DNA from 4 places in the Streptomyces sp. NPDC054813 genome. Region 2 is predicted to be linked to each of the others. Evidence: riboswitches for the same ligand, from Rfam matches in the RefSeq annotation. Region 2 holds a riboswitch; each other region holds the start of a gene.

Region 1 (7,097 bases), on a different contig from region 2:
CACGTTGCATTGATGACCATGATTCCGTTTTCTCCCCGTATGTCAGCCAACGCCCCCTGCGTCGGCTTCTGGGGAGAGGTACGGAACGGATCCTAGATTGGACTCAGTCCAACAATGTGATGTACGACACAGGGGTGAGCCCTTGGGCTCACCCCTTGAGGAACCGGGTCGACAGAGCGACCAGGGGGCTATCCCGCCCGGTGCACCACCGCGTCGCAGAGCTCCAGGAGCGCCACCTTGGAGTCGCATTCCGTCAGCGGGGCCAGGGCGGCCCGGGCCTCCTCCGCGTACCGGACCGTGTCCCGGCGCGCCTGCTCCAGCGCCGGGTGCGCCCGCAGGGCCGTCAGGGCCTCCGCGTGCCGCGCGTCGTCCGTGAGGTCGGAGTCCAGCAGCTCGCACAGCGCGATGTCCTCGGCCAGGCCCAGCCGCGCCGCCCGCTCCCGCAGCCGCAGCACCGGAAGCGTGGGCACACCCTCGCGGAGGTCGGTCCCCGGCGTCTTGCCGGACTCGTGGGAGTCGGAGGCGATGTCCAGCACGTCGTCGGCGAGCTGGAAGGCGACACCGAGACGTTCGCCGTACTGGGTGAGGACGTCCACGACCGTCTCGTCGGCGCCGGACATCATCGCGCCGAAACGGCAGGAGACCGCCACCAGCGAGCCGGTCTTGCCGCCGAGCACGTCGAGGTAGTGGTCGACCGGGTCACGCCCGTCCGACGGCCCCGCCGTCTCCAGGATCTGACCCGTCACCAACCGTTCGAACGCGAGGGCCTGGACCCGCACCGCCTCGGGTCCGAGATCGGCGAGGATCTGCGATGCACGGGCGAAGAGGAAGTCACCGGTGAGGACGGCGACCGAGTTGCCCCAGCGGGTGTTGGCGCTGTCGACGCCACGCCGCACGGCCGCCTCGTCCATGACGTCGTCGTGGTACAGCGTGGCGAGGTGGGTCAGCTCGACGACCACCGCCGACGGCACGACGCCCGGCGCGTACGGGTCACCGAACTGCGCGGCCAGCATCACCAGCAGCGGCCGGAACCGCTTCCCGCCGGCCCGCACGAGGTGCTGCGCGGCTTCCGTGATGAACGGGACCTCACTTTTGGTGGCTTCTAGCAAGCCCTCCTCGACAGCCGTCAATCCGGCCTGGACATCGGCTTCCAGAGCCTGGTCCCGCACGCTCAGCCCGAACGGCCCGACGGTCACGAGGGGTCTCCTGTCTGCTGGTGTCCACTGGCGATTACACGGTTTGTCGATAGGTCGCTGCCATCACTCAAGTCAGCGTATCCGGTCAGGTTTCGATCACCGATAGCGCCCACCGTTACACCCCGGGCGCTATCGGATCACGACCGGTATGTTTTTGATCAGCCGATACGACCTGACATCCAATGACTTAACAGGAAGTACCGACGCTTGTCCCGAACCGGGGCGTAAGCCGTGTCCCGGACCGGAGCCCGAACCCCGTCCCGGACCAGCGACGCCACCGGGTCCGGTGCCGGACCGCCCGGCAGGTCCCCGACCACGGACGGCCACAACTTCGCCGGCCGACTTCACCTGCCCGGAGGTACCCCCTCCGCCGTCCGCCAAAGCCGACGGGAGCACTCCGTTCCGATCCGCACCCGCCCGTCCGCCCCTTACAAGATCACGCACGAGGACCTCCGTACCCCCTTCGCCGCCCTGACGTCGCCCCACGCGCGCGTGGCACCCACGGAAGGACCAGTCCGCCCACGGCCGTCCCTCGAACACCTTCCCCACCGGCACCACCCGTCCTCCATGAGCCACGGACATGTCTCCACCGACGGTCCGGGCGCACCCGCGACCGCCGGTCGGCCGACGGCGCGGCCCTAGCGCGACGGGGGCGTGGGTGCAGTCGGCGTCTCCCGCGGTCGCCCCCCCCGGGACAGCTGCGTCTCCCTCCGGACGGCGACTCTCGTCCCCCAGCCGCTCAAGCGGTCGCCGCGGCCCGCGAGCCACGGACGGCCGCCATGACAACGACACGCGGTACGGCGGAGGTTCCGCCCTCACGGAGGACATGCGCGCGCGGACGGGCGCCCTGCCACAGCCGGGTCGGCGAGCCCGCAGCCCCGGCCCCCGGCGTGACCGGCATCATGCACAGCCGTCGCGTTCGAACTCCCGGCACGATCCGGGGTATTGGGCCGACCGGCCGCCTTCGAGACGCCCGGGCGGGACAGAGCCGCCGAGTGTCGGCCTCCCCGCGACACCCGATCAGCGGCACGCGCGCGTACTCCTGACCACACGCACCCGCGCGCGTACCCGGACCGTACGGAGTTCTCGGGAGGGCGAGACCGGAGACTTGCCCGACCGGATGAACCAGACGGACCGGGTGGACGGCCCCGCCGCCGACCCTCACCCGGTCGGGCTCGTCCGTGCACCCACGCCCAGCCGGAATTCCACCCAATAAGGCAATTCGGACAATCTCCTGAATTACCTGTGACGCGTGCCACTTCCGCTCGCCTCAATCAGGGCAATCCACACGAATGGCAGCGAGGAGCTTTTCCACCGATGCCCGGAAAAACGGATTCCGCGAATCCCTCTTGTCCGATTCGCCGTAATTGCCGTTTCGTGAAGTAGGTCACGTGGCCCTGAGTGCCACAGAGGCGGTAAGGCGACCCTTTCTGCCCTTTCCCTGTGGGCGAGTTGAGGCTTGGCAATCGCAAAGGATCAAGCACCCCATACGACTCAGATCAAGGTCAATCGGTGTGTTGTGTGCATCAGGTACTTGTTCCGGACATCTGCTCTCGCATACGTTCCGGCTCGCCGGGCGGACGCCGAATCCTGCCACCGCCCGTCGTGACCCATCGACGAGTCCATTCGCACGGCAGGAGCGGGGGAACCAGGTAAGTCGCCGGACCGGGCGACCGACGTCACCGACCGACGTCGTACCGGAACGGCTAGGGGTGAAGTCGCCTCGCCTCAGGGCGGCGCGACCGGGCACTCCCCGGGCCCGAACCCGACAGCTCACCCCGCAGGCGACGGAGAGGAACTACGACATGTCTGCTGCCGTTCAGCACCGCCGTCCCCGCCGTAACCGCATTGTCCGCACGCTCGCCATCGTGGGTACCGGCGCCGCCGTTCTCGCCCTGCCGCTCATCGGGGCGACCGCCGCCTCCGCCGCCACTTCCACCACCTCGACGGCCTCCACGACGCTCGCCGGGTATCCGAACAACCTCGACGGCTGGATCCGCGAGTCGCTCGCGATCATGGCCGAGAAGAACATCCCCGGCAGCTACAACGGCATCTACCGCAACGTGATGCGTGAGTCGTCCGGCAACCCGCAGGCCATCAACCTCTGGGACTCCAACGCGGCCGCCGGCATCCCGTCCAAGGGTCTGCTCCAGGTGATCGACCCGACGTTCAAGACCTACCACGTGGACGGCACGTCGTTCGACATCTACGACCCGGTCGCGAACATCACCGCCGCCTGCAACTACGCCGCCGCACGGTACGGCTCGATGGACAACGTGCACGGCGCGTACTGACCGGCGCCGTCAGTCGAAGAGTCTTTCGAGGACGACTGCGAGGCCGTCGTCCTCGTTCGACAAGGTGATCTCGTCGGCCACCGCCTTGAGTTCGGGATGTGCGTTGGCCATGGCCACCCCGTAGGACGCCCAGTCGAACATCGGGATGTCGTTGGGCATGTCCCCGAAGGCGACGGCCTGTTCGGGGCTCAGCCCCAGATGGCCGGCGGCCAGCGCCAGCCCGGTCGCCTTGGTCACCCCGCACGGCTGGAGCTCGACGGTCCCCGGCCCCGACATGGTGACCGTCGCCAGCGACCCCACCACCGCGCGCGCGGTCGCCGCCAGCTCGTCGTCGGACAGGGTGTGGTGGCGCAGCAGCACCTTGCTGATGGGCGCGCACCACAGGTCGTCGCGCCGGTCGACGCGCAGCGCGGGCAGCGTGGGGTGGGGCATCAGATAGCCCGGCTCGATGAGCGTGAGCCCGTCCACGCCGTCCTGGTCGACCGCCGCGTACACCTGCCCGACCTCGGCCTCGATCTTGCCGAGGGCGGTCTCCGCCAGCTCCCGGTCCAGGGTGACCGACCACAGCAGCCGCTCCGCGCCGGCGTCGTACACCTGGGCGCCCTGGCCACAGACCGCGAGTCCCGTGCAGCCGAGGTCGTCCAGGAGGGGGCGCACTCTCGGCGCGGGGCGGCCGGTCACCACGAGATGCCGGGCGCCGGCCCGGCCGGCCCGCGCGAGCGCGGCGAGCGACCGTTCCGAGAGGGTGTCGTCGGCGCGCAGCAGCGTGCCGTCCAGGTCGGTGGCGATCAGTGCGTACGGGGTGGGTGCGACCATGATCAGAGAATACGGACAGCACGCCGCTGAGACTCACTGTGCGTTCCGGCCTCAAGTGGCGCCCGCCGTCCCGGTGATGGGGCGTTGTCAGTAGGGCGCGTTACGTTGGCGGTGGGTCGACGGCACCGATCGGACGGGGGCGGGCGTGGTGACGGACGTACCGGGGGACTTCCGGGCGCACCTGCTGGAGGCGGCGACCGGGGTGCTGGAGCGGTTCCCGCGGGAGCCGCGGCCGGAGATCTACGCGCTGTCGTTCCGCATCTGGCGGGTCGAGGACGACGACCGCAGACCGTACGTGGCGATCGGCTACAACACCGAGAGCCAGTACGAGGCCGAACGGAACCCTACGGACCCCGGCGAGGCGCGCTGGAACTACGCGTGCTGGCTCCTCGACGGCTTCGAGATGCTCGGCAACTGTCCCGAGGACCCGGTCGGCGGCGCGCTGTACACCGAGGAGGTCCGGCGGCTCGGACTCTGGTTCGACGGGGACGGCGACGACGCCGAACTGGACGCGAAGCACGACCTGTTGGGGCTGCACTTCGCCGACGCGTGCATACGGCTGGCGCGGGATCTGCATTCCGGCGGCCGTATCGAGAAGGCCCTCGGCCGGGCGCTGCCGGTGGTGGTCTTCGACATGTACTGCCCGGGCTGGGAGGTCGAGGCCACGGAGGCGGCCAACCCTCCCGAGCTGATCGAGGAGTTCCTGGCCTGGCAGCGGGCGGCCGAGCAGGCGTAGCCCCGGGGCCGGGTGGCAGCCCGGCCCCGGGACGGGTGACGCCCCGGCTCCGGGGGCATGTGGTGGGCCGGCCCCGGGGCGGTTGTCAGGCGAGGGCGGCCGCCAGGTGCTTGGCCAGACGCGGCGAGGCGAACTCCGTACCGCACACGAACCGCATCACCGGGCCGTACGAGGCCGCCGCGGGCAGGCCGGTGAAAGAGGCCGGGGACGGAGGAGACGTATCCGGCGCCGAGTTTCGGGGCGCCGCGGCCGACCGCGACGCGGGTACGCAGCTCGGGGCCGAGGAAGTCCATCGCCGCAGTGTCCACGTGGTAGCCGGTGGCGGCGACGACGTGGTCGGCGGTGAGCCGGTCGGTACGGCCGTCGTGGGTGCGGACGGTGAGGACGGGGGCACCGTCGGAGGTGTCGGCGCCGGTCACTCCGGCGACCTCGTGGACCTGGACCTTGCCCTCGAAGCGGTCGCGCCAGCTGACCATGGGGTCGCCGAAGACCCGGACGGGGATGCCGCGTGCCCGCAGGTGGGCGGCGGTGGACAGGCCGAAGGGCCCGGCGCCGATGACTGCTACCGGTTGGATCACGAAGTCCCTCCCCGGGAACGTGGCGCCTACTTCGTGGAGGTGCCGGAGCCGCGGCGGTTGGTGCGCCACAGCTGATAGAGGTGCTTCGCGCCCGGACGCACGAAGCGGGCGAGCATCGTGACGAACGGCAGCGGGTCGTCACCCGCGAGCCAGGCCAGCTCGGTCCCGCTCGGCCGCTCCGGCGCGTGCGGCGTCGTGTAGCCGCTGCGGCGGTAGGCGAGGAGGGCGGGCAGGTCGATGTTCTCCACGACGTACCGGTGGCCGGCCCGCTGTTCCCCCTCCGGAACGCGGCGCCCGGTCAGATCCAGGTGCATGGCGCGGACCACGTCCACCCCCGACTCGCTCTCGAAGAGCCGGAACTGGGCGCCCATGCGCGGGTTGAAGTCGAGCAGCTTGTACTGCCCGTCGCGGCGGTCGAAGCGCAGGTCGAGGTCGATGATGCCGCTGAAGCCGATCTGTTTGATGAAACGCGCGGCGAGATCGGCGAGTTCCGGGTTGTCGACGACGTACGCGTTCGCCGTCATACCCGCGTGCGGCGGCCACGAGCGCACCTTGACGCCGGTGAACAGGGCACGCGGGTTCGAGTCGGCGTCGAAGTAGGCGTGCACGATCCAGTCCTCGGCGTCCTCCCTCGGGAGGTACTCCTGGAGGATGACACCCGGATGGGTGCCCCAGTCACGCGCGAGAGTGAGCAGTCCCTCGCGAGTGGCGATCTTCGTCGTGCCGTTGACGGCGGGTTGACTGCGCCGGACGAAGGCCTCGCGGTTCTTGGCGACGATCGGGAAGCGGGCCTTCTCGGCGAAGTCGACGATGTCGTCGTACGACTCCGGGAAGGCGGCCGCCGGACTGGGGATGCCGTGTTCCACGCACAGTTCGTGCAGCCCCTGCTTGCTGGCGAGCCGGCGCGGCAGCGCGGCCTCCACGCGCGGGAAGAGAAAACGGTCGCCGAGCGCGTCCTGGTGCTCGGCGATCAGGACGGCGGCCTCCTCGTCGGTGGGGATCAGCACGGTCGGACGGCCGATGCGGCGGCCGATGCGCAGCAGTCCCTCGACGAGATGATCCGGTTCTTCGGCGCCTGTCGTCGGCCACACGAACGCCCGTTTGAGATACCGGGAGGAGGCCGCCGGCGTGTAGGCGTCCTCCGTGATCGCGTACATGGGAACGCCCAAGCGGCCCAGACTGCGAATCGCGCCGACCCCACCGTGATGCAGCGGATAGTCGCCGAACTTGACAATCAGGCCCGGCACGTCGCGATCCGCATCGAACGGCATGCTGACGGCATTCCCGGCCACGGGTCCCCCCACGTGTCCCCCCTACGGACCGGACCCACCCCGTCCGTGTCCCCCAAAGGACGCTAAGCCGGAATTGCCCCCTCCGACAAGGCTTATTCGGACATTGCGAACTCTTTAGACACTGCCACGACAGCCAACTCACCCGTAACGTGTGGCGCGACCACATGGAATGCCGCGCAACGCCA
Region 2 (7,097 bases):
GGTCGCTGGCCTCGGAGGCGGCGTGGGCGACGGCGAGGGAGACGCCGAGGATGGCGTTGGCGCCGAGCGAGCCCTTGTTGTCGGTGGCGTCCAGGTCGAACATCGCCTGGTCGATCAGGCGCTGCTCGGTGGCGTCGTAGCCGACCAGCTCCGGGCCGATCTGCTCGATCACGGCGAGGACGGCCTTCTCGACACCCTTGCCGAGGTAGCGGTTGGGGTCGCCGTCACGGAGCTCGATGGCCTCGAAGGCGCCGGTGGAGGCGCCGGACGGAACGGCGGCACGACCCGTGCTGCCGTCGTCGAGGCCGACCTCGACCTCGACCGTGGGGTTGCCTCGGGAGTCCAGGATTTCCCGGGCTACGACGACGTCGATGGACGGCACGAGCATCTCCTTCTTGGGATCTGACGCTGGTTGTGCGGGCGCACGCGGGCCTTGTCGGCCCTTGCTCAGCCTTGCGACTAGAGCCTAACCGCCCCAGGGCCGTCGACCGGCACGACCGACCGACCCTTGGACACACAGACGGTACTCATTGTTCACGCACGGAACAAAGGGGGGCCCGATGAAGAACGGAAGAAGAGCGGGCCAAGAAGAAGACCGCGGTCCTCTCGCGAGAGGACCGCGCAAGGACCGCGGGAGGCCCGCGCAAGGACGGCAAAGAGAAACCCCGCCCCGGTGCGTACGGGGGAGAACGCACCGGAGCGGGGGCTCGTGGGGGACGGGGGTGACCCTCACGCGGTCTCCACTATGGGGACCACGGCTGTGCGGGCGCTGTGGTTCAGCTGGCGCCCTCGTATTGCTTCGGGCGCCTACTTCAGGTGCAGCAGCTGGCCCGGGTAGATGAAGTCGGCGTCGTCGACGATGTCCTTGTTCAGCTTGAACAGCGCCTGCCAGCCGCCCTTGACCTTGTGCTTCTCGGCGATGGAGCTGAGCGTGTCGCCCTTGACGACCTTGTACTCGCCGTCACCCTTCTTGACCTTCTTGCCGGTCGGGGTGGTGACGGTCTTCTTGGCGGCCGGACGCTCGGCGGAGCGGGAGGCGGCCTGGGTGTCGGTCGTACGGCTGCTCGTGCCGCTGTTCGCGGAGCTGGAGCCGGAGGAGGAGGAAGAGGAGGAGCTGGTGCTGCCGCCGGCGTAGGCGGCGCCGGACAGGCCCGTGCCGCAGACCGGCCAGGCGCCCTTGCCCTGCGCGGCGAGGACCTTCTCGGCGATCTCGATCTGCTGCGTCTTGGTGGCCTGGTTGGCCTGTGCGGCGTACTGCGTGCCGCCGTACGCGGCCCAGGTGGAGGCGGAGAACTGCAGACCGCCGTAGTAGCCGTTGCCGGTGTTGATGGCCCAGTTGCCACCGGACTCGCACTGGGCGACGGTGTCCCACTCGGAGGCGGTGGCGGCAGAGGCGGTGCCGGAGGCCATCAGCGGAGCGGCGATGGCGACACCGGTGACGCCGGCGAGCGCGGCGGCGCGGCTGGCCCTGGACGGACGACGGTGCTTGCCCTTGCCGGAAAACAGCATGGAGGATCCCCTCACCGACGCCTGCGAGGTGAGCTGTCGGGTTCGGGCCGGTTGAGTTGCCCGGCCGCACACCTCACGGTGCGCGGCTTCACCCCGAGCCGGACACGGCAGTCTCAACTACCGGTCCCGGCACTTACCTTGGGTCCCCCGCTCCTGCCTACGGCGCTTGACGCGACGACTGTTCCCGGGCAGCCGCTGGCAGGACTCGGCGTTGCGACGGCCGGGGCTCGTGGTGACGAGCGGCCTCGACCGTAAACAGGCGATCAGGTGAATTTCAAAGATGATCAGGGCTTCTGAGACTCATCCCACACTTTCACCAAACCGGACATTTAACTTCGAAGTAGGGCGGCCCGAAGCGCCAACTCCCGCTACTTTTCGTCCGTTTCGCTGCCGAGTTTCAGGGTCTGACCGGGGGCGATGTCGTTCGGGTCGGCACCGATGTCCGCCTTGTTCGCGGCGTAGAGCGCACGCCATCCGCCGTGGAGGTCAAGGGAGTCGGCGATGGAGGCGAGGGTGTCGCCGTCCCGGACGGTGTAGGTGCCGGCGTCCCGGGAGGCGTGACGGCCGGAAGAAGTCACACTCTGACCGTTTGTCACGCTTTCGTCCGCCGAGCCGCCGCGATGCTTGCCGCCGGTGCTGACGGCCCCCGTGTCGACCAGATCCCAAGAGCTGCCCGTCTGCCACGAATTGTCCGAGTCATCGGCTTCGGGCACGACGGGATTCTCGCTCGCCTTCGAGGCATCGGAGCCCTTAGATCCCGACTTGTCCGCCTTCGTGGAGTCGGCAGGGGTGCCTTTACCGGAGTCGTCACTCGCACTCGGGGACGGAGTGGCGGAGCCGGAGTCCGTGGCGCCCGAGGAATCCGACGAGGGGTCGGACGAGCCGGAATCCGATGAACCGGATGAATCTGAGGAACCAGACGAAGAGGTCGAATCCGACAATCCGGAGGACGAGTCGGCAGAGCCGGACGTGTCGCCCGATCCGTCGAGGCCCGTGTCGACGTTCACCGAGGCGTCGTCCGAGGAGAGCCCGGCGATCAGGGCGCAGGTCCGCCAGGGCTTGGTGCCCTGGTCGGCGAGGATCTTCTCGGCGACAGAAATCTGCTGCGAACGGCTCGCCTGGTCCGGCGTGGTGGCGTACTCCTGGCCGCCGTACTCGTCCCAGTCTTCCTGGGACATCTGCAGGCCGCCGTAGTAGCCGGTGCCGGCGTCCATGCTCCAGGAGCCGCCGCTCTCGCACTCGGCCACCCTGTCCCAGGTGCTGCCGTCGGCCGCGTTGGCGCTCGCCGCGCCCAGGAGCGGGATGGCGATGGCCGAGCCGGTCACGCCGGCCGCGACGAGGAGAGCCGGAGCCTGACGAGGGCGACGGTGACGACCGTTCCCGGAGAGCATGCGGAAACCTTTCGAGCGACAGCGGTGACCGGCGCGACGGGTCCCGCCGGGGCGCCGCACTGATGGGTGAACGTATAGGCAGACGATCACTTGTCACAAGTTAATGCCGCGTAGATCACGTGAAGATCACAGAGTTGAACGCTGGTCATCTTTGCGGGTGGAGGGCCAGGTGGAGGGGTTGGTGGGCGCCAGTGGGGGGCTTGGCGGAGGGTCAGCGGGGGCTTGGCAGGGCGCCAGCAGGGCCTGACGGGCGTCTGTCGGGGCCTGGCGGGCGCCCGTGGGCTCATCGGCCGTCGGGGGTGAACTTCACGGGGAGCGTGCGCAGTCCGCGCATGATGAGGCCGCCGCGCCAGCGCAACTCGCTCTCCGGCGCCGCGAGTCGCAGGTCCGGGAGGCGGGTGAGCAGGGTCGCGAGCGCGCTCTGCCCTTCCAGGCGGGCGAGCGGGGCCCCGAGGCAGTAGTGGATGCCGTGGCCGTACCCGAGGTGCTGGTTGTCCCGCCGTGCCAGGTCGAGCGTGTCCGGCTCGGCGAACCGCTCCGGGTCCCGGTCCGCGGCGGCGAGTACGACGAGCACCGGGTCGCCGGGGGCGACGCGCTGCCCGCCGATGCCGAGCGGCTCGGTGGCGAACCGCCAGGTGGCGAGCTCCACCGGCCCGTCGTAGCGCAGGAGTTCCTCCACCCCCGTCTCCAGCAGCCCGCGCTCGCCTGCGGCCAGGGAGTCCTGGAGGCGGCGGCGCTGTTCCGGGTGGGTGAGCAGGGCGTACGTGCCGTTCCCGATGAGGTTGACCGTCGTCTCGAAGCCGGCGAACAGCAGGATGAAGGCCATGGCGGCGGCCTCGTTCTCGGTGAGGTGCTCGCCGTGGTCGGAGGCGCGGATGAGCCCGGAGATGAGGTCCTCGCCGGGGGCCGGCTCGGCCGACAGCGCCTCCCGCTTCCGGTGGATCAGCTCGGCCAGATATCCGCGCATCTTCTTCACGGACCGCGCGACCCCGCCCCGCGGCCCTCCGCCGTGCCGGATCATCATGCCGGCCCAGTCCCGGAAGTCGTCCTGGTCCTCGCGCGGGACGCCCAGCAGGTCGCAGATGGCGTAGATGGGCAGCGGGAAGGCGAACTCATGGATCAGGTCGGCCTCGCCCCGGTCCGCGAACCCGTCGATGAGCCGGTCGGTCAGCTCCTGCACGCGGGGCGCGAACTCGGCCACCCGGCGCGGCGTGAACGCCTTGCTGACCAGCCGGCGCAGCCGGGTGTGGTCCGGCGGGTCGATGTTCAGCAGGTGCGTCATCAGCTCGGCCTTGCGCTCACCGGGGATCCCGGTCTTCCCCTTGGCGTGCGCGGGCTCGTCGTGATGCGCCGGGTTCTTGGACAGCCGGGGGTCGGCGAGGGCCTGCCTGGCGTCGGCGTAGCGGGTGACCAGCCATGCCTCGACCCCGCTGGGGAGCCGGGTCCGGTGCACGGGCGCATGCTCCCGGAGCCAGGCGTAGGCGGGGTACGGGTCGGCGGCGAACTCCCAGCTGAAGAGTTCGGGAGCGGTGGTGTCGTCGGGGCTGGGCTGGTTGGTCACCTGTTGACGGTATCCGGCGGCGGAGGATCCTGGAGCCGACTGATCCCAGGGCAGTCCCTACGCATCCGCCCCCTCCGCAGCCCGTACCGCGTCCCGGTACGCCCGGGCCGCCGCCCGTAGGGCCGCCTCCGGGTCGGTTCCCTCCGCCTCGGCCCGGGCCGCGAGTGCGAGCAGCTCGTACCCGATGCCCTGCGCCTGCGGCAACGGCACCTCCAGCCCCGCCGTCCGCACCCGGGAGGCGAGCTTCGACGCCAGCGCGAGACCGGGCTGGGCGAGGGGTATCCCGTCCGTCACCGACTCGCGCCGCTTCTCGATCGCCTTCGTGCGCAGCCAGTGCTCCTTGACCTCCTCCGGTGTCGAGGCGGTCTCGTCGCCGAAGACGTGCGGGTGGCGGTGGATGAGTTTCGCGACGATGCCCCCGGCCACGTCGTCGACCGAGAAGGGGGCGTCCGGGTCCTCCTCGGCGATGCGCGCGTGGAAGACGACCTGGAGGAGCACGTCGCCCAGTTCCTCCCGCAGTTCGTCGCGGTCGCCGGCCTCGATCGCCTCGACGAGTTCGTACGCCTCCTCGATGGCGTACTTCGCCAGTCCCTCATGGGTCTTCTGCGACGACCAGGGGCACTCCGCGCGGATGCGGTCCATGACCTGGACGAGGTCGAGGAGGCGGGCGCCGGGCAGGTCGTAGGAGGCGGGGAGCAGCTCCAGCTGGGGCATCGACACGCGGCCGGAGCCGGCGAGGCGGGCCAGGCCGTCGGTGAGGGCCGGCTCGCCCTCGGCCGTCGCCACGACCACCACCGTCCGACCGCCGGCGCAGGCGTCGACCAGCTCCTGGGCGGTGGGGGCGGCCTCGTCCACGGTTGTCCCGGCCTCCCGCAGATAGGGCAGCTGCGGGTGCGCGCCGTCCGCGCACAGCACACGGTCCGCCGAGCGCAGCGCCTGCCAGGCGGGCCAGGACAGCAGGCCGGGGGCGACACGGTGACTGGTGGTGAGCAGGATGACCCGGCCGGGGTCGGGGACGGTGGGAACGGGAGCTTCCGAGCTGGTGGTGTTCACGATCCGAACGTAACGCACCCGCGCCGCCGGCCTCGGGCGTTGTCCACAGGGCGGGGGCGATCAAGTGATCGTACGACCGCTCGCGTCACACCCGCCGGTCTCCACCCGCGCGACTCCACCCGCCGGCCTCCTTCCGCCGGCCCGCCGATCCGGCCTGCCCTACGCCGTCACCGGTGTCCCCGACGACGTGACCTCCCGTACCCACGGCGTCTTGGCGTCCACCCGGCTGCTCTTCTGGACGTCCCAGGCCCCGTAGCGCGGGTTGAGGTCGACGTGGAGTTCCTGGGACGCCTTGGACAGGGCCTTCCAGAAGGCGGGCTGGGTGGTGTCGGTGCCGAGGAGCTGGGCGAGTTTCTGGGCCTCCAGCTGGAGGCGGAGGTTGTCGTCCAGGCGCTTGGGGGCGATGCCGTACTTCTGGAGCCAGGCGTTCTGGAGCGCCTTGGAGCCGCCGGCCTGCTGTGCGAGGCCGGTGCGCATCTGCTGGATCTCCCTGCGGCTGACGCTGATGCCCGCGTCCTGGGCGGCCCGGTGCAGCACCTGGTCGAGGACCATGTTGTGCAGCGTGTCCCGGGTGAGGCTGCTGGTGGCGGCGAGAACCTGCTGGTACTGCTGCTGGTCCGGCACCGCGGCCCGCTGGGCCTGGCGCACCTCGTTCACCCGGGTCTCCAGCTGGGCGACGGAAATGCGCTGGCCGCCGACGACGGCCGCCGCGCCCGGGTGCGCGTCGCTTCCGCAGGCGGTGAGGAAGGGGGCCGCGGTGGCGATCGCGGCGGACAGGACGAGCGCGGTGCGACGGCGGCGGTGCAAGGATGCCTCCCGAGGAGATTGTGCGACGGTGCACAAAGTCTTGCGGTGATCGATGGTAGGCAGTGGGCAAGCTCTGGCCAACCCATTCGACCAACGATTCACACGCGCGTCCGGCACCGCCGCGCCACCCTCCGCAAGGGTTTGCGGGTCGGTTCGCGGGATTCGCCGGGCGGCCCGAAACCTCGACCCGCCCTCGTTTCGCGCTCGGCCCGCGCTCGGCCCGCGCTCAGCCCGTGATCGCCACCGGGGCGTCCCACGCGTCACGGTCCACGGTGATCGTGTAACCGCCGCGCGTCTCCTTGCTGTTCACCATGTACTGGTGCGCCCGGCTGTGCCCGGTGAACTGGGTCGCGCCGAACGGCCAGTCCGCCGTGGTGGTGTTGTTCTTGTCCCACAGCGCGTACCAGAGGTTGCCCGGCAGGTCCGTCTTGTTCGTGGCGTTCGCGATCGCCTTGGCGCTGGAGCTGGTGAAGCCGTAGAAGCCCGCGCGGTACGTCTTCAGGCGCAGCTGCTTGTCGAAGGCGCGCACATAGGTGAGCACGGCGTTGTTGCACGCCGTGTTCGTCGTGTCGTACGCCTCCATGTCGAGGTAGATCGGGCTGCCCGCCTTCATACCGAGGGCGGCGGCCTTGGCGACCGCGTCGGTGGCGTCGCTGGTGCCGAGGGAGGCGGCGTTGGCGGTGGTCATCTTCTCCGGGTTGGAGCCGCTCTGGCAGGACGGCTGGGCGCCGACGTAGAGCGGGATGAGCTTCCAGCCGACCGCGGAGACGGACTTG
Region 3 (7,097 bases), on a different contig from region 2:
CATGGCCGGCGAGGCTAGCGCCGCTGCGCGACGGACGGCGAACGAGTTTCAGCCGACGTTCCGCGCGGCGCCGGTCGGCCGTTCCGCCCGGCCGCCACCGCGCCGGCCGGCCGGCCGGATCGGGGCGGTGCCCAGCCGGCATCGGAGCGTCTCAGCCCGGCCGCTCTGCCCAGCCGCTCAGCCCGGTTGCTCAGCCCGGCCGCTCTGCCCGGCCGCTCTGCCCGGTTTCAGCCCCGTTGCTCAGCCCGCGTTGAGTTCCGTCAGCTCGGCGAGGGGGAGTGTGTGCTGGGTGTGCAGGACCTTCGCGCGCAGGTAGCGGACGTTGTGCGCGGTGCGGAAGACACCGGTCGGGACGCGGTCCCGGACGGTGACGCCGAGGCCGCGCAACTGCTCCGCCTTGTCGGGGTTGTTGGAGAGCAGGTCGAGGTCGGTGACGCCGAGAGCGGCCAGCATCTGGGCGGCGGCGGTGTAGTCGCGGCCGTCCTCGGGGAGGCCGAGGGCGGCGTTGGCCTCGTAGGTGTCGAGGCCCTGGTCCTGGAGGGCGTAGGCGTCGAGCTTGTTGTAGAGGCCGATGCCGCGTCCCTCCTGGCGCAGGTACAGCAGCACGCCACCGCGCTCCGCGATGCGCTCGACGGCCTCGCGCAGCTGGGGTCCGCAGTCGCAGCGGGCCGAGCCGAAGACGTCGCCGGTCAGGCACTCGGAGTGCAGCCGGACCAGCGGGAGCGTGCCGGGCGCGGGGTCGCCGAGGACGACGGCCACATGTTCCTGGCCGTCGGTGAGGCCATGGAACGTGACGAGTTCGGCGTTGACGCTGTAGCCGTCGGTGAAGCGCAGCGGTACCCGGACGCGGGCGCGCTGGGTGGCGGCGGGGAAGTCGGGCATCGGGTTCTCCTGTGTCCGGGTGCAGGACGGTAGCGGCCTCTGCTTCAGATTTGAAGCAGATCCACTGCTGGAACCCTACCCATGTTTTAAATTTGAAGCAACAGGGTTTTGCGGGAATATCCACGCGGCCCCACCGCGAGACCTCACGGCAGGCCGAGGCCTTAAGAGGGGCCGGAACAGGGCGACGACCGCCGCCGCCAGGGAACCTCGTCGGAGGTCGGCCGCGGGGTCGACGCGTCACCCTCCAGCGCCCGTGCGATCACCGAGCTGATCTCCTCCAGCTGGTCCACCTGCTCCGGGGAGAGATGGTCGAACACCGCCGCCCGTACCGTCTCCACATGCCCCGGCGCCGCGCGCTCCAGCACCGCCATGCCCTCGTCGGTCAGGGCGGCGAAGCTGCTCCGCTTGTCCCACTTGCAGTCCTCGCGCCGGATCAGCCCGTCCTTCTCCAGCCGGGTCACCGCGTATGTCAGCCGGCTCCGGGTGATCTTCGACTTCTCGGCGAGGTCGGTCATGCGCAGCTTGTGCTCCGGCGCCTCGGAGAGACTGACGAGGATGCCGTAGTACAGATGCGGCATGCCGGCGTCCTGCTGGAGCTGCCGGTCCATCGCATCGTCCAGGAGGTGTGTCGCCGAGACGTAGGCGCGCCAGGCGCTCTGCTCCTTCGGCGTCAGCCAGCGAGTCGTCATACAGCCAGTGTAGGTTTGTTTCAAAGTTTAACCAAGCCTGCCCGTCGCCCTCGGGAGTGAGCACGTCCGATGCCGTACCCCTACGTCCTGCTGTCCGCCGCCGTCTCCCTCGACGGCTATCTCGACGACACCGGCCCCGACCGCCTGCTGCTCTCGTCCCCGGCCGACTTCGACCGGGTCGACGAGGTGCGGGCCTCCGTCGACGCGATCCTGATCGGCGCCGGCACCGTCCGCGCGGACAACCCGCGGCTGCTGGTCAACGATCCCGGGCGGCGTGCGGCCCGGACCGCCGCGGGCAAGCCCGAGTACCCCCTCAAGGTCACGGTCACCGCGACCGGCGACCTCGACCCGGACGCGCGTTTCTGGCACACCGGCGGCGAGAAGGTCGTCTACACGACGGACACGGGCGCGACGCGGATCCGCGGCCTCGGTATCGCCGCGGACGTCGTCTCCCTCGGCGCCGACCTCGACTGGCCCGCGCTGCTGAGGGACCTGCACGAGGTGCGGTCGGTCGGGCGCCTGATGGTCGAGGGCGGCGGCACCGTCCACACCCAGCTCCTCCAGCAGGGCCTGGCCGACGAACTCCAGCTGGTCCTGGCCCCCCTCTTCGTCGGCGACCCGAAGGCACCGCGGCTGTTCGGCCCGGGCGGGTACCAGGAGGGGCGGCTGCGGCTCCTGGAGAGCCGCCGTATCGGGGACGTGGTCCTGATGCGGTACGAGCCCACCGCCCCCGGCACGGGCGGGTCGGCGTCCGCCGCGGACCGGCACTGGCTGCGGCTCGCCTGCGAGCTGGCGGCCGACTGCCCGCCCTCCCGGACCGCCTTCAGCGTCGGCGCGGTGGTGGTCGCGGCCGACGGCACGGAACTGGCCCGCGGCCACTCCCGGGAGGCCGGCGACCCGGTCGTCCACGCAGAGGAGGCGGCCCTGGCCAAGATCTCCCCGGCCGACCCCCGGCTGGCCACGGCCACGGTCTACACCAGCCTCGAACCCTGCACCCACCGCGCCTCCCGGCCGCACCCCTGCGCCGAGCTGATCCTCCGGGCCGGGGTGCGGCGGGTGGTGACGGCGTGGCGCGAGCCGGACACCTTCGTCGAGGCGGCCGACGGGACGGGGATGCTGCGGGAGGCTGGGGTGTCGGTGCTGGTGCTGGGCGCGTACGAGGAGCTGGCGAAGACCCCGAACGCGCACCTGCTGAGCTGACCTCTCCTCAACCCGTGTGACTCGCGCTCCTCCGATGGCGTATGCTGGTTTCACCGACGCGGGGTGGAGCAGCTCGGTAGCTCGCTGGGCTCATAACCCAGAGGTCGCAGGTTCAAATCCTGTCCCCGCTACTGAAGGCTCAGGGCCGGAATCCAAGAACGAGGATTCCGGCCCTGAGTCGTATACCGGCACGTGCTTCTCCGTGTGTCCCTCCGCTTGTCCCTCCGTGTGTCCCTCTGCGTGTTCCTCATCACACCCGTCCGTACTCATCCGCCCGGTCCACACCACTCGCCCCTGCTCGCTCGCAGCCGCAAATCTGGACGGACATATATTGGACACCGGGGACATATAGGGAGTCGTGCCGTGGGCTCTGGACAGGTGCAGGAGGACGGGTCCGCAGTCGTCCGCACCCTGGCCCGCTTCCTGCCCGTCCTGCTGATCGCGGCCGGCGTCTGCTACGACGTCCTCACCCCGCGGGCCTTCACGCCGGTCCCCTTCTTCACGGCCGCCCCGCTGATCGCCGCGCCCCTCTTCTCCCTCCGCGCCACCGTCCTGACCGGCCTCGCGTCCTTCCTCGCCGCCTATGCCGTGCACGCCCGCTACACCTTCAGCCCCAACGTCGACATGGCCACCGAAGTCCTCACCGTGGTCACCGTCGCCGCCCTCGCCGCCGGCATCAACCGGGTGGTCCGCCTCGGCGACCAGCGCCTCGCCTCCGCCCGCGAGATCGCGGAGGCCGCCCAGCGGGCGGTGCTGCCCGAGCCCGCCGAGCGGATCGGCGGCTTCGAGATCGCCGCCCGCTACGAGGCGGCCCAGGAGGGCGCCTTCATCGGGGGCGACCTGTACGCCGTCCAGGACACCCCGTACGGTGTGCGGCTGGTCGTCGGCGACGTCCGTGGCAAGGGCATGGACGCGGTCGCCGCCGTAGCCGTGCTGATCGGCGCGTTCCGGGAGGCGGCCGAGCAGGAGGCCACGCTGGAGGCGGTGGCGGCGCGGCTGGAGCGGGCGCTGGCCCGCGAGGGTGTCCGGCGCGGTGGCGTCGACGCGTTCGAGGGGTTCACCACCGCCGTGCTCGCCGAACTCCGGCACGGCGACGGCACGGTCCGGGTCGTCAACCGCGGCCATCCGCCGCCCCTGCTGCTGTACGGCGACGGCAGGGTGAGCCCGGTACGGGTGCCCGAGGCCGCGCTGCCGCTGGGGATGGGCGAGTTGGGGGCCTGGCCGGACCGGGCCGCCGAGCACGCGTTCCCGAGCGGGGCCACGCTGCTGCTGCACACCGACGGCCTCTCCGAGGCGCGGGACGCGCACGGCCGGTTCTACGACCCCGAGCGGCGGCTGGCCGGCCGGGTCGGCACCGCCCCCGGCCCGCTGCTGGCCTGGCTCGCGGCCGAGGTGCGCCGGCACACCGGCGGCGGCATGACGGACGACATGGCGCTGCTCGCGGTACGGCGGCCCTGAGCGCGGGCACCGGCTGTACTGGGGATTGTGACCCTAGGTGCGCGGACGACCGCCCTCCGCATAACGTCTGAGACGCGTGTGACTCCTGAGCCGAACAGAATGCATGGTCAACTCGACCGTTTTTGGCCGTTCGTGGCAGGTAAGTCCACGCTTTGAAAGCTTAATGATCAAGGCGAACTGCTTGGAATCTGATAGCCGGGTCTATTAACGTTCGATAACGCAGCGCGGTCGTCCCAGCCGTCACCCGCGACGGCTCCGTGCGCACGCGCCGAATCCCGCAAGGGAACCGGGGAACCACCACCTTGGGGTGAATCGCACGGCTGCCGCCGGAAGAAATCGGCCGGTATACGCGCGTAGGAGACCTTCCCGCTCCGAACCCGTCAGCTAACCCGGTAGGCAGCGGAAGGAAAGGAGTGCGCCCGCGTGGCGTCCAACCGGCCTGCCCCGACAGCCCCGTTCGTGCCCAGCCAGCGTCAACCCGAGACCTACGGCTACGGCGGCTACCGCACCGACGAGGGCCCCTGGGAGGAGTGGAACCCCACCGAGGAGTCCCTCGCCCCGGTACGTGGCCGGCACCGGGTCGCCAAGCAGCGCGGCGGCGGGCTCGCCCGCAGCTCCACGGTCCTCGGCGTCGGCGTCATCGCCGCCGTCGGCGCGGGCGGCATGGCCAGCGCCAACACCGGCAAGCCGCCGGTCTCCATCTCGCTGCCCGACCTGCCGTCCTCCGTCGACTCCCTGCTCGGCCAGGGCAGCGGCCACCACGCCACCCAGACCGCCCTCAGCAGCGTCACCACGACGGCCGCCACCGACGCGGACTCCTCCTCCGACGCCGGTGAGGCGCTGCGCAGCCGGATCATCGCCCAGGCCGAGCAGCAGCAGACCCAGCTCGACGTCAAGGCCACCGCCAAGGCCGTGGCCGCCGCCGACAAGGCGGTCTCCGACGCGGAGGCCAAGGCGGAGAAGACGGCGGCAGCCAAGGCCGCCGACGCCAAGGAGCAGGCGCAGGCCGCCGAGAAGGCGCAGGCCGAGCAGAAGCGGCTCGCCGCGCTGGCCAAGCAGTACACGCTGCCGGTCGTCTCCTACACGATCACCGGCACCTTCGGGCAGGCCGGCTCCATGTGGGCCTCCGGCTACCACACCGGCCTCGACTTCGCCGCCCCCACCGGCACGCTGATCAAGGCCGTGCACAGCGGCACCGTCACGGAGGCCGGCTGGGCCGGCTCGTACGGCTACCGCACGATCATCACCCTGGACGACGGCACCGAGCTGTGGTTCTGCCACCAGTCCTCGATCGGCGTCAAGGTCGGCCAGAAGGTCGCCACCGGTGACGTCATCGGCCGGGTGGGCGCCACCGGCAACGTCACCGGCCCGCACCTCCACCTGGAGGTCCACCCGAACGGCCAGGCCACCGCCATCGACCCGATGACCTGGCTGCGTGGCAAGGGCCTCAACCCCTGACGGACCCCACTGATCCCCGGCGGCCCTGACGACAACCCCCCCGACGTCAGGGCTGCCGGTTTGGTGTACCCGGGGCCGGCCAGGGCCTTCCGCTTTTACGAGAACTTCGCGTTGCGGCGGCATGGGTCCGCAGGCGGCCGGTGTTGAACTGAGGCATGACCTCTTCTTCCGCTTCCCGTTCCCTCCGCAAGCTCGGCGCCTCCGACCTGGAGGTGTTCCCACTCTGCCTCGGCGGCAACGTCTTCGGCTGGACCGCCGACGAGGCCGCCTCCTTCGCCGTCCTCGACGCGTACACGGCAGCGGGCGGCAACTTCGTGGACACCGCCGACGCGTACACCGCCTGGATCGAGGGCCACAAGGGCGGCGAGTCCGAGACGGTCATCGGCAAGTGGGTCAAGGCGCGCGGCAACCGCGCCGACGTCGTGATCGCGACGAAGGTCAGCCAGCACCCCGAGTACCTGGGGCTGTCGGGCGCCAACATCAAGGCCGCCGCCGACGCGTCCCTGCGCCGCCTGGGCACCGACTACATCGACCTGTACTACACGCACTTCGACAAGCCCGAGATCCCGGTCGAGGAGATCGTCGGCGCGCTGGACGAACTGGTGCGGGCGGGCAAGGTCCGGCACATCGCCGCCTCCAACATCACCCCCGAGCGGCTCCAGGAGTCCCTGGACTTCTCCGACCGCGAGGGTCTCGCCCGGTACGTCGCCCTCCAGCCCCACTACAACCTGGTCTCCCGCGACACCTACGAGGGCCCCCTCCAGGAGCTGGCCTCCCGCACCGGCCTCGCGGCGGTCCCCTACTTCGCCCTCGCCGCCGGCTTCCTCACCGGCAAGTACCGCCCCGGCACGATGGTTGACAGCGCCCGCGCGGGCCGCGCCGCCCAGTACCTCGAGACCGAGCGGGGCCAGAAGGTGCTGACCGCCCTGGACGAGATCGCCGAGGCCCACTCCGCCCCGGTCCCCACGGTCGCCCTGGCCTGGCTGGCAGCCCAGCCCACCATCACGGCCCCCATCGCCTCGGCCCGCTCGGTGGAACAGCTCCCGGCGCTGCTGGGGGTGGCGGACCTGGAGCTGACGGAGCAGGAGCTGGCACAGCTGACGGCGGCTTCCGCCTGACTCCCGCTTTCTCTCCGCTGCTTTCCGCGGCAACCGCGGTCGGCCCGTGCGGCCTCTTCCGGCGGTGCCCAGCCCTCCGCAACCCTGGAGCACTAGCTCCGGTACGGGTTGTAGGACGGATACGGCACCGCCGCCGCATACCACCCCGGTGCCCCATAGGCCGGCGGCGGGTATCCGGGCCAGCCGTTCGGTGCGGCCGTGCGGGCCGCGTAGCCCAGGGCGGGGCGGACCAACTCGCGCCGGGTCCACAGCTCCGTCAGCAGCTCCCGCTCCCGCACCACGAAGTCGGCGC
Region 4 (7,097 bases), on a different contig from region 2:
CGATCACCGCGGCCAGTTCGTGCGCGTGCCGCTCGATCAGCGACCGCAGCCGGTCGGCGTACGACTCCTCGTACTCGGCCGGCGGCGCGTCCGCGAAGACCTGGCGGGGCAGCACCCCGGACCACAGCTCGTGCATCCCGCCCTCGGGGTCGCACACCGACATCGGCTGCCAGGTGTCGCCGTGATAGCCGCCCCGCCAGGTCAGCAGGCGCTGTTTCGCGGGGCGGCCGAGGGAACGCCAGTACTGCAGGCACATCTTGACCGCGACCTCGACCGAGACCGAGCCGGAGTCGGCGAGGAAGACATGCTCGAGACCGGCGGGCGACATGTCGACAAGGAGCTTCGCCAGGCGTACCGCGGGCTCGTGGGTGAGCCCGCCGAACATCACATGGCTCATGCGGCCGAGCTGGTCGCGCGCGGCCTCGTTGAGCACCGGGTGGTTGTAGCCGTGGATCGCCGACCACCAGGACGACATCCCGTCGATCAGTTCGCCCGAGTCGTCCGCGAGCCGCAGCCGGACCCCGCTCGCCGACTCCACGACGAGCGGTTCGGCCCGGCCCGGCATCGGTCCGTACGGATGCCAGACGTGCCGCCGGTCCAGCTCCAGCAGCTCGGGGACGCTCAGGTCAGGCATTGGGCGCGAGATCCGTTCCGGCGCCCCGGCGGCGGACGGCGACCAGGTCGGTGCGTGGCTCGTTGGCCTGGGCAGCGGCCGTACCGCAGAGGTCCGCGCCGTCGTGCCCGCCGCAGCCCGATCCGCACCCGGCCTCGGCATGCGACCCGCACCCGGCCTCGGCATGCGACCCGCAGCCCCCGGCGACCTCCGCCCGGTGCTGCGGCAGGGTCACCTCGTCGGCGCCCTCGACCACGAACCCGGCGTCCGCGATCATCTGCAGGTCGGCCTGGCCGGCCTGGCCCTCGGTGGTGAGGTAGTCGCCGAGGAAGATCGAGTTGGCCAGGTGCAGCGCGAGCGGCTGCATGGTGCGCAGATGGACCTCGCGGCCGCCCGCGATACGGACCTCGACGTCCGGGCAGACGAACCGCACCATGGCCAGGATCCGCAGACAGCGCTGCGGGGTGAGGTTCCACTCCTTGGCCAGCGGGGTGCCCTCGACCGGGATCAGGAAGTTGACCGGCACCGAGTCCGGGTCCAGCTCGCGCAGCGAGAAGACCACGTCGACCAGGTCCTCGTCGGTCTCGCCCATACCGGCGATCAGACCGGAGCAGGCGGACAGGCCGGCCGCGTGCGCCTTGTTGACGGTGTCCACCCGATCGGCGTACGTGTGGGTGGTCGTGATGTCCCCGTACGTCCCCTCGGACGTGTTGAGGTTGTGGTTGTAGGCGTCCGCGCCCGCCTCGCGCAGCCGCTCGGCCTGGCCGTCGGAGAGCAGACCGAGGCAGGCGCACACCTCGACGCCCTCGTTCTGCTCCTTGATCGCCTTGATGGTGCCGGCCACCCGGTCGACGTCCCGGTCGGTCGGGCCGCGTCCGCTCGCCACCAGGCAGACCCGCTTGGCGCCCCCGGCCAGACCGGCGGCGGCCGCCTTCGAGGCCTCGTCGGGTTTCAGCCAGCTGTACTTGAGGATCCCGGTCGAGGAGCCGAGGCGCTGCGAGCAGTAGGAGCAGTCCTCAGGACACAGGCCCGACTTGAGGTTGACCAGGTAGTTGAGTTTCACGCGTCGGCCGAACCAGTGCCGGCGCACCTTGCCGGCCGCGGCCACCACATCGAGCACGTCGTCGTCGGAGGTCGCCAGCACGGCGAGCGCTTCCTCGCGGGTCGGCAGCTCGCGCCGAAGCCCCTTGTCCACCAGCGTGTTCAGCAGGTCCATGAGAGCCGATCCTGTACTACGAGGCTGCTCCGGGCCAAGGAGAGTTTGCACAACCCTGTCAGTTCGACGTGTGGGTATTGCCACACAGTGGGTGGCTGGTGGTCCCGCTAGGGTCTGTCCACTGCCTACAAATTCACCGGAGGAGCCATGGCGTTCGGCTGGATCGACGAACAGGCGGAACTCCGCCGCCGCGCCGGACTGGTACGGACCCTGCGCCCCCGCACTGCCGACTCCCCGCTGCTGGACCTGGCGAGCAACGACTACCTGGGCCTCGCCCACCACCCGGAGGTGGCCGAGGGCGCGGCCGGGGCGGCCCGGACCTGGGGCGGCGGCTCCACCGGCTCCCGGCTGGTCACCGGCACCACCGAACTCCACACCGAGCTGGAGCTCGAGCTGGCCGAATTCTGCGGGTTCGAGGCGGCCCTGGTCTTCTCCTCCGGCTACGCCGCCAACCTCGCCGCCGTCACCACTCTCGGCCCGCACGGCTCCCTGATCGTCTCCGACGCCCTCAACCACGCCTCGCTGATCGACGGCTGCCGGCTGGCCCGGGGCACCACCCAGGTCGTCGGACACGCCGACCCGGACGCCGTACGCAAGGCGCTCGGCACCCATGAGGGGCCCGCGGTCGTCGTCTCCGACACGGTGTTCTCGGTGGACGGCGACGCGGCACCGCTGGCCGCCCTGGCCGGGGCCTGCCGGGAGCGCGGCGCCGGGCTGCTCGTGGACGACGCCCACGGGCTCGGGGTGCTCGGGGACGGCGGGCGGGGCGCGCCCTACGCGGCCGGGCTCTCCGGCGCCGACGACGTGGTGGTCACGGTGACCCTGTCCAAGTCGCTGGGCAGCCAGGGCGGGGCCGTGCTCGGCCCGGCCCGGGTGATCGACCATCTGGTGAACGCGGCCCGGACCTTCATCTTCGACACCGGCCTGGCCCCGGCCGCGGCGGGGGCGGCCCTGGCGGCGCTACGGCTGCTGCGCCGCGAGCCCGAACGCGCGGAGCGGGCCCGTGAGGTCGCAGCGGAGCTGCACGCACGGCTGACCGCCGCAGGTCTGGAAGCGGTGCGTCCGGACGCCGCGGTGGTCTCCGTGCGGGCCCCGTCCCCGGAGGGGGCCGTGCGGTGGGCGGCCGACTGCCGTACGGCAGGCCTGGCCGTGGGCTGTTTCCGTCCGCCGTCCGTGCCGGACGGCGTCTCACGGCTCAGGCTCACCGCCCGTGCGGACCTCTCCGGGGCCGAGATCGAACGCGCTGTACAGGTGATCGGTGAGACACGACCATGAGTCGGCGTGACAGGGCCGGGTCTTGACCGAATGCGGATACGGAGTCGGTTACGGGCTGATCAGCCGGTGAGCGCCGACACGAAACCCGCCCAGCTCCCGGGGGAGAAGAGCAGCGCGGGTCCGGCCGGATCCTTGGAGTCGCGCACGGCGAGCAGTCCGGTCAGCCGACCGGAGCGCGGCCGCGCCGTCTCCACACAGTTGTTCGCTCCGGTGCTGTAGCTGCTGCGCAGCCACCTCAGTCCGTGCAGATCAGCACTTGAAGGTACGTTCCGAGGCAGTGCAGTCATGGTGCCTCCTTACGCGCCGTCACCTATCCCGGCGATGTAATCCAACGAGTCCTCGGGCGAAAGGGCGTGGATCTGAAGGGTGTTGAAGGCCTCCGTGTAGGCCTGGAGGTCTTCTTTCCGTTCGAGGTAGAGGCTACTCGTCAACTGGTCGAGAACAACCACGTCCAGATCAGAAGTGCTCGGAAATGAGAAGATTACGAAAGGCCCGGTGATGCCGATATGCGCTCCGGCCGAGAACGGCAGCACCTGGAGCCGTACCTGGGGCAGCCGGGCCGACTCCACCAGCCGCTCCAGCTGTCTGGCCATCACGCCCGGGCCGCCGACCTCCCGGCGCAGCACCGCCTCGTCCAGCACCGCGCTCAGCTCCAGCGGCGGACGGTTGCGCAGTACGTCCTGCCTGGCCATACGTACCTGTACAAGAGCGTCCAGCGCCTCGTCGTCGAGCCCGTCGGCGGCCGCCCGGGTCACCGCACGCGCGTACTCGGGGGTCTGCAGCAGCCCCGGTACGACCGAGGTCTCCAGCGTGCGCATCGCACTGGCCTGCGACTCCAGGCTGATGAAATCCCGGTAGGTGGGCGGCAGCACCCCACGATAGGCGTGCCACCAGTGGTGCCGCCCGGCGGTGTCCTCCGACCCCGCCAACACCAGCAGCAACTCGCGCAGTTGCCCCTCGACCACACCGTAGGCGTCGAGAAGTAACCGCACATCGGCCGGTTTCACACCGCTGGCGCCGGTCTCGATCCGGCTCACTTTCGACTGGTGCCAGCCCACCAGACGGGCGGCTTCACCGCTCGTGAGGCCGGCGCCGGTGCGCAGTGTGCGCAGTTCGGCGCCCAGTTTCCGGCGGCGTACCGCGGGACCGTTCTGCATGGGCTACTCCTTACTCCTTCCGACCCGCCCAAATACGCTCTGGGGTCGCAGAGTTCACCGCATCGAGCGACAGATATATGCATATCTTGGTGGATCGCTCCCCTGACCGTCCTGGTAATGGCAGTCTGACGAAGAAGCACCAGTCCGGGACCGTACTCGAACCATCCGCACCGTGTCGGACTCCGGTCCCGTGGGAAAGGGACGACGTCGCCATGGCAGACCACCTGGAAGCATCCGTCACTCTGCCGAGCGATCCCGCCTCGGTCTACGCGGCCCGCTCCTACGTGCTGAGCACCCTCGCGGAATGGGGGCTGCCACCGGAGACGGAGACCGCGGACACCATCCGTCTCATCGTCTCCGAACTCGCCACCAACGCGGTGCAGCACACCTTCGGGCAGTCACCCACCTTCACGGTGGCCCTCGTCCTGGTCCGTGACGAACAGCTGCGCATCGGCGTCACGGACAGCCATCCGCGGTTCCCCAAGAGACTCCCAGCCGCGGTGCAGCAGGACAACGGGCGCGGCATGGTCATCATCCGCTGGCTCACCGCGGAGTGCGGCGGCAAGCTCCGGGTGCGCCCCACCCGGGAGGGCGGCAAGACCGTCTTCATCGAACTGCCCTGGGCAGTCCCGGCCGGCACGGTCACCGCCGCCGGCCAGCAGGAACCGTAGCCCCGAGTTCCCGCCGGCCGGCCGCTGGGTGCTGCTGAGCGGGTCAGCTGACCCGGCCGTACCAGACGCTTCGCGTCCAGATCTTCTGGAGCTTCACCACGTCCCCGGTCCTCGGGGCGTGCCAGATCCTTCCCTTCCCGGCGTAGATGCCGACGTGGTACACGCTGGAACCCGAGTGGAAGAAGACCAGGTCCCCGGCCTTGCGGTTGCCGGCCGAGATGTGACGGGTCTTGTTGTACTGCTGGGCCGCCGTACGCGGGAGCTTCTTGCCCGCCTTCTTGAACGAGTACAGCGTGAGCCCGGAGCAGTCGAACCGGTTCGGTCCGGTGGCACCCCAGCTGTAGGGCGAGCCCTTCTTCGAGGCCGCGATCCGAAGTGCTTTCGTCCCTATCGTGGCGGCCGAGGCGTCGGAGGCGACACCCGGGATCACGATGGAACCGCCCACGGCGGCGATGGTGAGCGCCGAGGCCGTGCCGGCCCGCGCCATCAGCGACGGGACACGATTGAGCGCAGTCATGCGCAACCCTTCGTCAGCCGCCTGTGAAGGATGACCTGTCGGATTCGGGCTGGCGAAGTTGCCCGGCCGCGTTGCCACGGCTTCACCCCAAGGGCTGCACGGCCCGGTCATGCTGCGACCGTTCCGGCGACCCGTCGTGCTTGGGTCCTCCACTCCTGCCGATGCACTTCCGTCGACCGGGCATCCGGGCGGCGGCAGGACTCGGCGTCCGCCCGGATCGCCCCGCCGCTGTGGCGGGGGCTTGTCGTCAGACAGGGATCTTCACGCAACCGTGTCCGAAAATCCCAACGCAACCGTGGATTTGTGGGGTTACTCACCACCCACCCGTTCGGGTGGACAGCACTGTGTTCGATTATTCGTCAACTGCCCGACGTAGCCCCGGACCTGCAACGAAGCCTTCCGCGGGCACCTGTGAGCACGCACCTTGAGCGGGCCCGGCGGTCAGGTAAAACCACGCCATCCTCCGCCGAACGGCGGTAACCCCTTTGGGTCGTTTCAACTCCGGTCCGGCCGACCGGTGGACGCGTCGCTGCGGACTTCGCCGGGCGTCACCGTACGCAGTCGGGCGGGAGTGCGACGCGCGCGGTCCGGCGCTCGCCGTCGAGTACCCGCAACGCCCGTGCCAACGTGTCCTCGTGAAGCTCCGTCTCGCCCCGTCGATGCATCAGGGCTAGCGCGTCGCGCAGCTCCGCCGCCGCGCGCACCAGCGCCTGCGCGGCGCGCAGCCCACGATAGGTGTCCTCGTTCTGCGCCGGGTTGATTCGGCCCAGCAGGTCGACCACGTCCAGATAACGGTCGATCAACTCGCCCTCGGCGCGGGTCAGCGCGGGCAGCGGCGGCAGCTCCGGTGGCAGCATCGGCCGCTCACCCCGCGTCCGGCAGACCGAGCGAGGTCCGGCGGCTGGGCACGATCCGGTCCACCAGTCCGTACGCCAGCGCCGCCTGCGCGTCCAGCACCAGATCCCGCTCCAGGTCCTGGTGTACCTGGGCCGGTGTGCGCCCGGTGTGCCGGACGAGCATCTCTTCGAGCAGCGCGCGGGTCCGGTCCAACTCCGCCGCCCGGATGACCAGATCACTCGGCTGGCCCTGTACCGGTTCCGGCAGCGAGGGCTGCTGGAGCACCACGCGCGCACCCGGCAGCATGGAGCGCTTGCCCGGGGTGCCCGCCGCGAGCAGCACCGCGGCCGACGCCCCGGCCTGCCCCAGGCAGATCGTCTCCACGTCACAGGTGACGTACTGGACGGTGTCGTAGATCGCGGCCATCGCGTTGAACGAGCCGCCCGGAGAGTTGATGTACAGCGAGATGTCCCGCTCCGGCGCCGCGTGCTCCAGGTACATGAACTGCGCCATCACGTCGTTGGCCGAGGTCTCGTCGACGGGCGCGCCGAGGAAGACGATCCGCTCCTCCAGCAGCTTCGAGTACGGATCCAGGGTGCGCTGCCCGGCGCTGGTGCGTTCGGTGAACTCGGGCAGGACATAGCGGGCGGACGGTCGGGTCATGGCGTACCCCTCCTCGCGGCTGAGCTGTCTCAGCGGCCTGACTCTCCGTAAGAAATGTACAGGACGTACAGAACTTCGGGTGGGTGCGGTGAGGGGATTCCGCTGTCGCCGAACAAGATGTGTTGTCCGGGGTGCCCCGTAAGCTGGG

The links. Region 2 has a riboswitch for cyclic di-AMP ahead of ACWGJB_RS20560 (transglycosylase family protein). Riboswitches for the same ligand answer to the same signal wherever they lie in the genome.
Region 1: it holds a riboswitch for cyclic di-AMP, as region 2 does, so the genes downstream of both, ACWGJB_RS06985 (transglycosylase SLT domain-containing protein) here and ACWGJB_RS20560 (transglycosylase family protein) in region 2, are expected to answer to the same signal.
Region 3: it holds a riboswitch for cyclic di-AMP, as region 2 does, so the genes downstream of both, ACWGJB_RS46170 (M23 family metallopeptidase) here and ACWGJB_RS20560 (transglycosylase family protein) in region 2, are expected to answer to the same signal.
Region 4: it holds a riboswitch for cyclic di-AMP, as region 2 does, so the genes downstream of both, ACWGJB_RS47970 (C40 family peptidase) here and ACWGJB_RS20560 (transglycosylase family protein) in region 2, are expected to answer to the same signal.

Annotation. Positions count from the first base shown of each region.
Region 1 is NZ_JBSHAF010000003.1:195,243-202,339, reverse strand. It holds gene ACWGJB_RS06995 (CHRD domain-containing protein) at 1-20, opposite strand, end outside; gene ACWGJB_RS06990 (polyprenyl synthetase family protein) at 189-1,196, opposite strand; cyclic di-AMP (ydaO/yuaA leader) riboswitch at 2,801-2,998, shown strand; gene ACWGJB_RS06985 (transglycosylase SLT domain-containing protein) at 3,002-3,490, shown strand; gene ACWGJB_RS06980 (HAD family hydrolase) at 3,500-4,306, opposite strand; gene ACWGJB_RS06975 (hypothetical protein) at 4,455-5,042, shown strand; partial or broken gene ACWGJB_RS06970 (NAD(P)/FAD-dependent oxidoreductase) at 5,128-5,536, opposite strand; gene ACWGJB_RS06965 (carboxylate--amine ligase) at 5,647-6,891, opposite strand.
Region 2 is NZ_JBSHAF010000009.1:268,212-275,308, reverse strand. It holds gene eno (phosphopyruvate hydratase) at 1-388, opposite strand, end outside; gene ACWGJB_RS20560 (transglycosylase family protein) at 808-1,509, opposite strand; cyclic di-AMP (ydaO/yuaA leader) riboswitch at 1,513-1,684, opposite strand; gene ACWGJB_RS20555 (transglycosylase family protein) at 1,878-2,900, opposite strand; gene ACWGJB_RS20550 (cytochrome P450 family protein) at 3,184-4,461, opposite strand; gene ACWGJB_RS20545 (nucleoside triphosphate pyrophosphohydrolase) at 4,519-5,514, opposite strand; gene ACWGJB_RS20540 (SurA N-terminal domain-containing protein) at 5,674-6,321, opposite strand; gene ACWGJB_RS20535 (glycoside hydrolase domain-containing protein) at 6,548-7,097, opposite strand, start outside.
Region 3 is NZ_JBSHAF010000040.1:20,403-27,499, reverse strand. It holds gene ACWGJB_RS46200 (hypothetical protein) at 1-3, opposite strand, end outside; gene ACWGJB_RS46195 (GTP cyclohydrolase II) at 241-882, opposite strand; gene ACWGJB_RS46190 (MarR family winged helix-turn-helix transcriptional regulator) at 1,044-1,571, opposite strand; gene ACWGJB_RS46185 (dihydrofolate reductase family protein) at 1,641-2,771, shown strand; tRNA gene ACWGJB_RS46180 (tRNA-Met) at 2,829-2,902, shown strand; gene ACWGJB_RS46175 (PP2C family protein-serine/threonine phosphatase) at 3,120-4,229, shown strand; cyclic di-AMP (ydaO/yuaA leader) riboswitch at 4,486-4,643, shown strand; gene ACWGJB_RS46170 (M23 family metallopeptidase) at 4,653-5,687, shown strand; gene ACWGJB_RS46165 (aldo/keto reductase) at 5,843-6,805, shown strand; gene ACWGJB_RS46160 (PrsW family intramembrane metalloprotease) at 6,898-7,097, opposite strand, start outside.
Region 4 is NZ_JBSHAF010000046.1:28,004-35,100, reverse strand. It holds gene ACWGJB_RS48000 (adenosylmethionine--8-amino-7-oxononanoate transaminase) at 1-634, opposite strand, end outside; gene bioB (biotin synthase BioB) at 627-1,829, opposite strand; gene ACWGJB_RS47990 (8-amino-7-oxononanoate synthase) at 1,977-3,104, shown strand; gene ACWGJB_RS47985 (DUF397 domain-containing protein) at 3,164-3,391, opposite strand; gene ACWGJB_RS47980 (helix-turn-helix domain-containing protein) at 3,401-4,261, opposite strand; gene ACWGJB_RS47975 (ATP-binding protein) at 4,474-4,932, shown strand; gene ACWGJB_RS47970 (C40 family peptidase) at 4,976-5,449, opposite strand; cyclic di-AMP (ydaO/yuaA leader) riboswitch at 5,453-5,625, opposite strand; gene ACWGJB_RS47965 (hypothetical protein) at 5,998-6,306, opposite strand; gene ACWGJB_RS47960 (ATP-dependent Clp protease proteolytic subunit) at 6,314-6,949, opposite strand.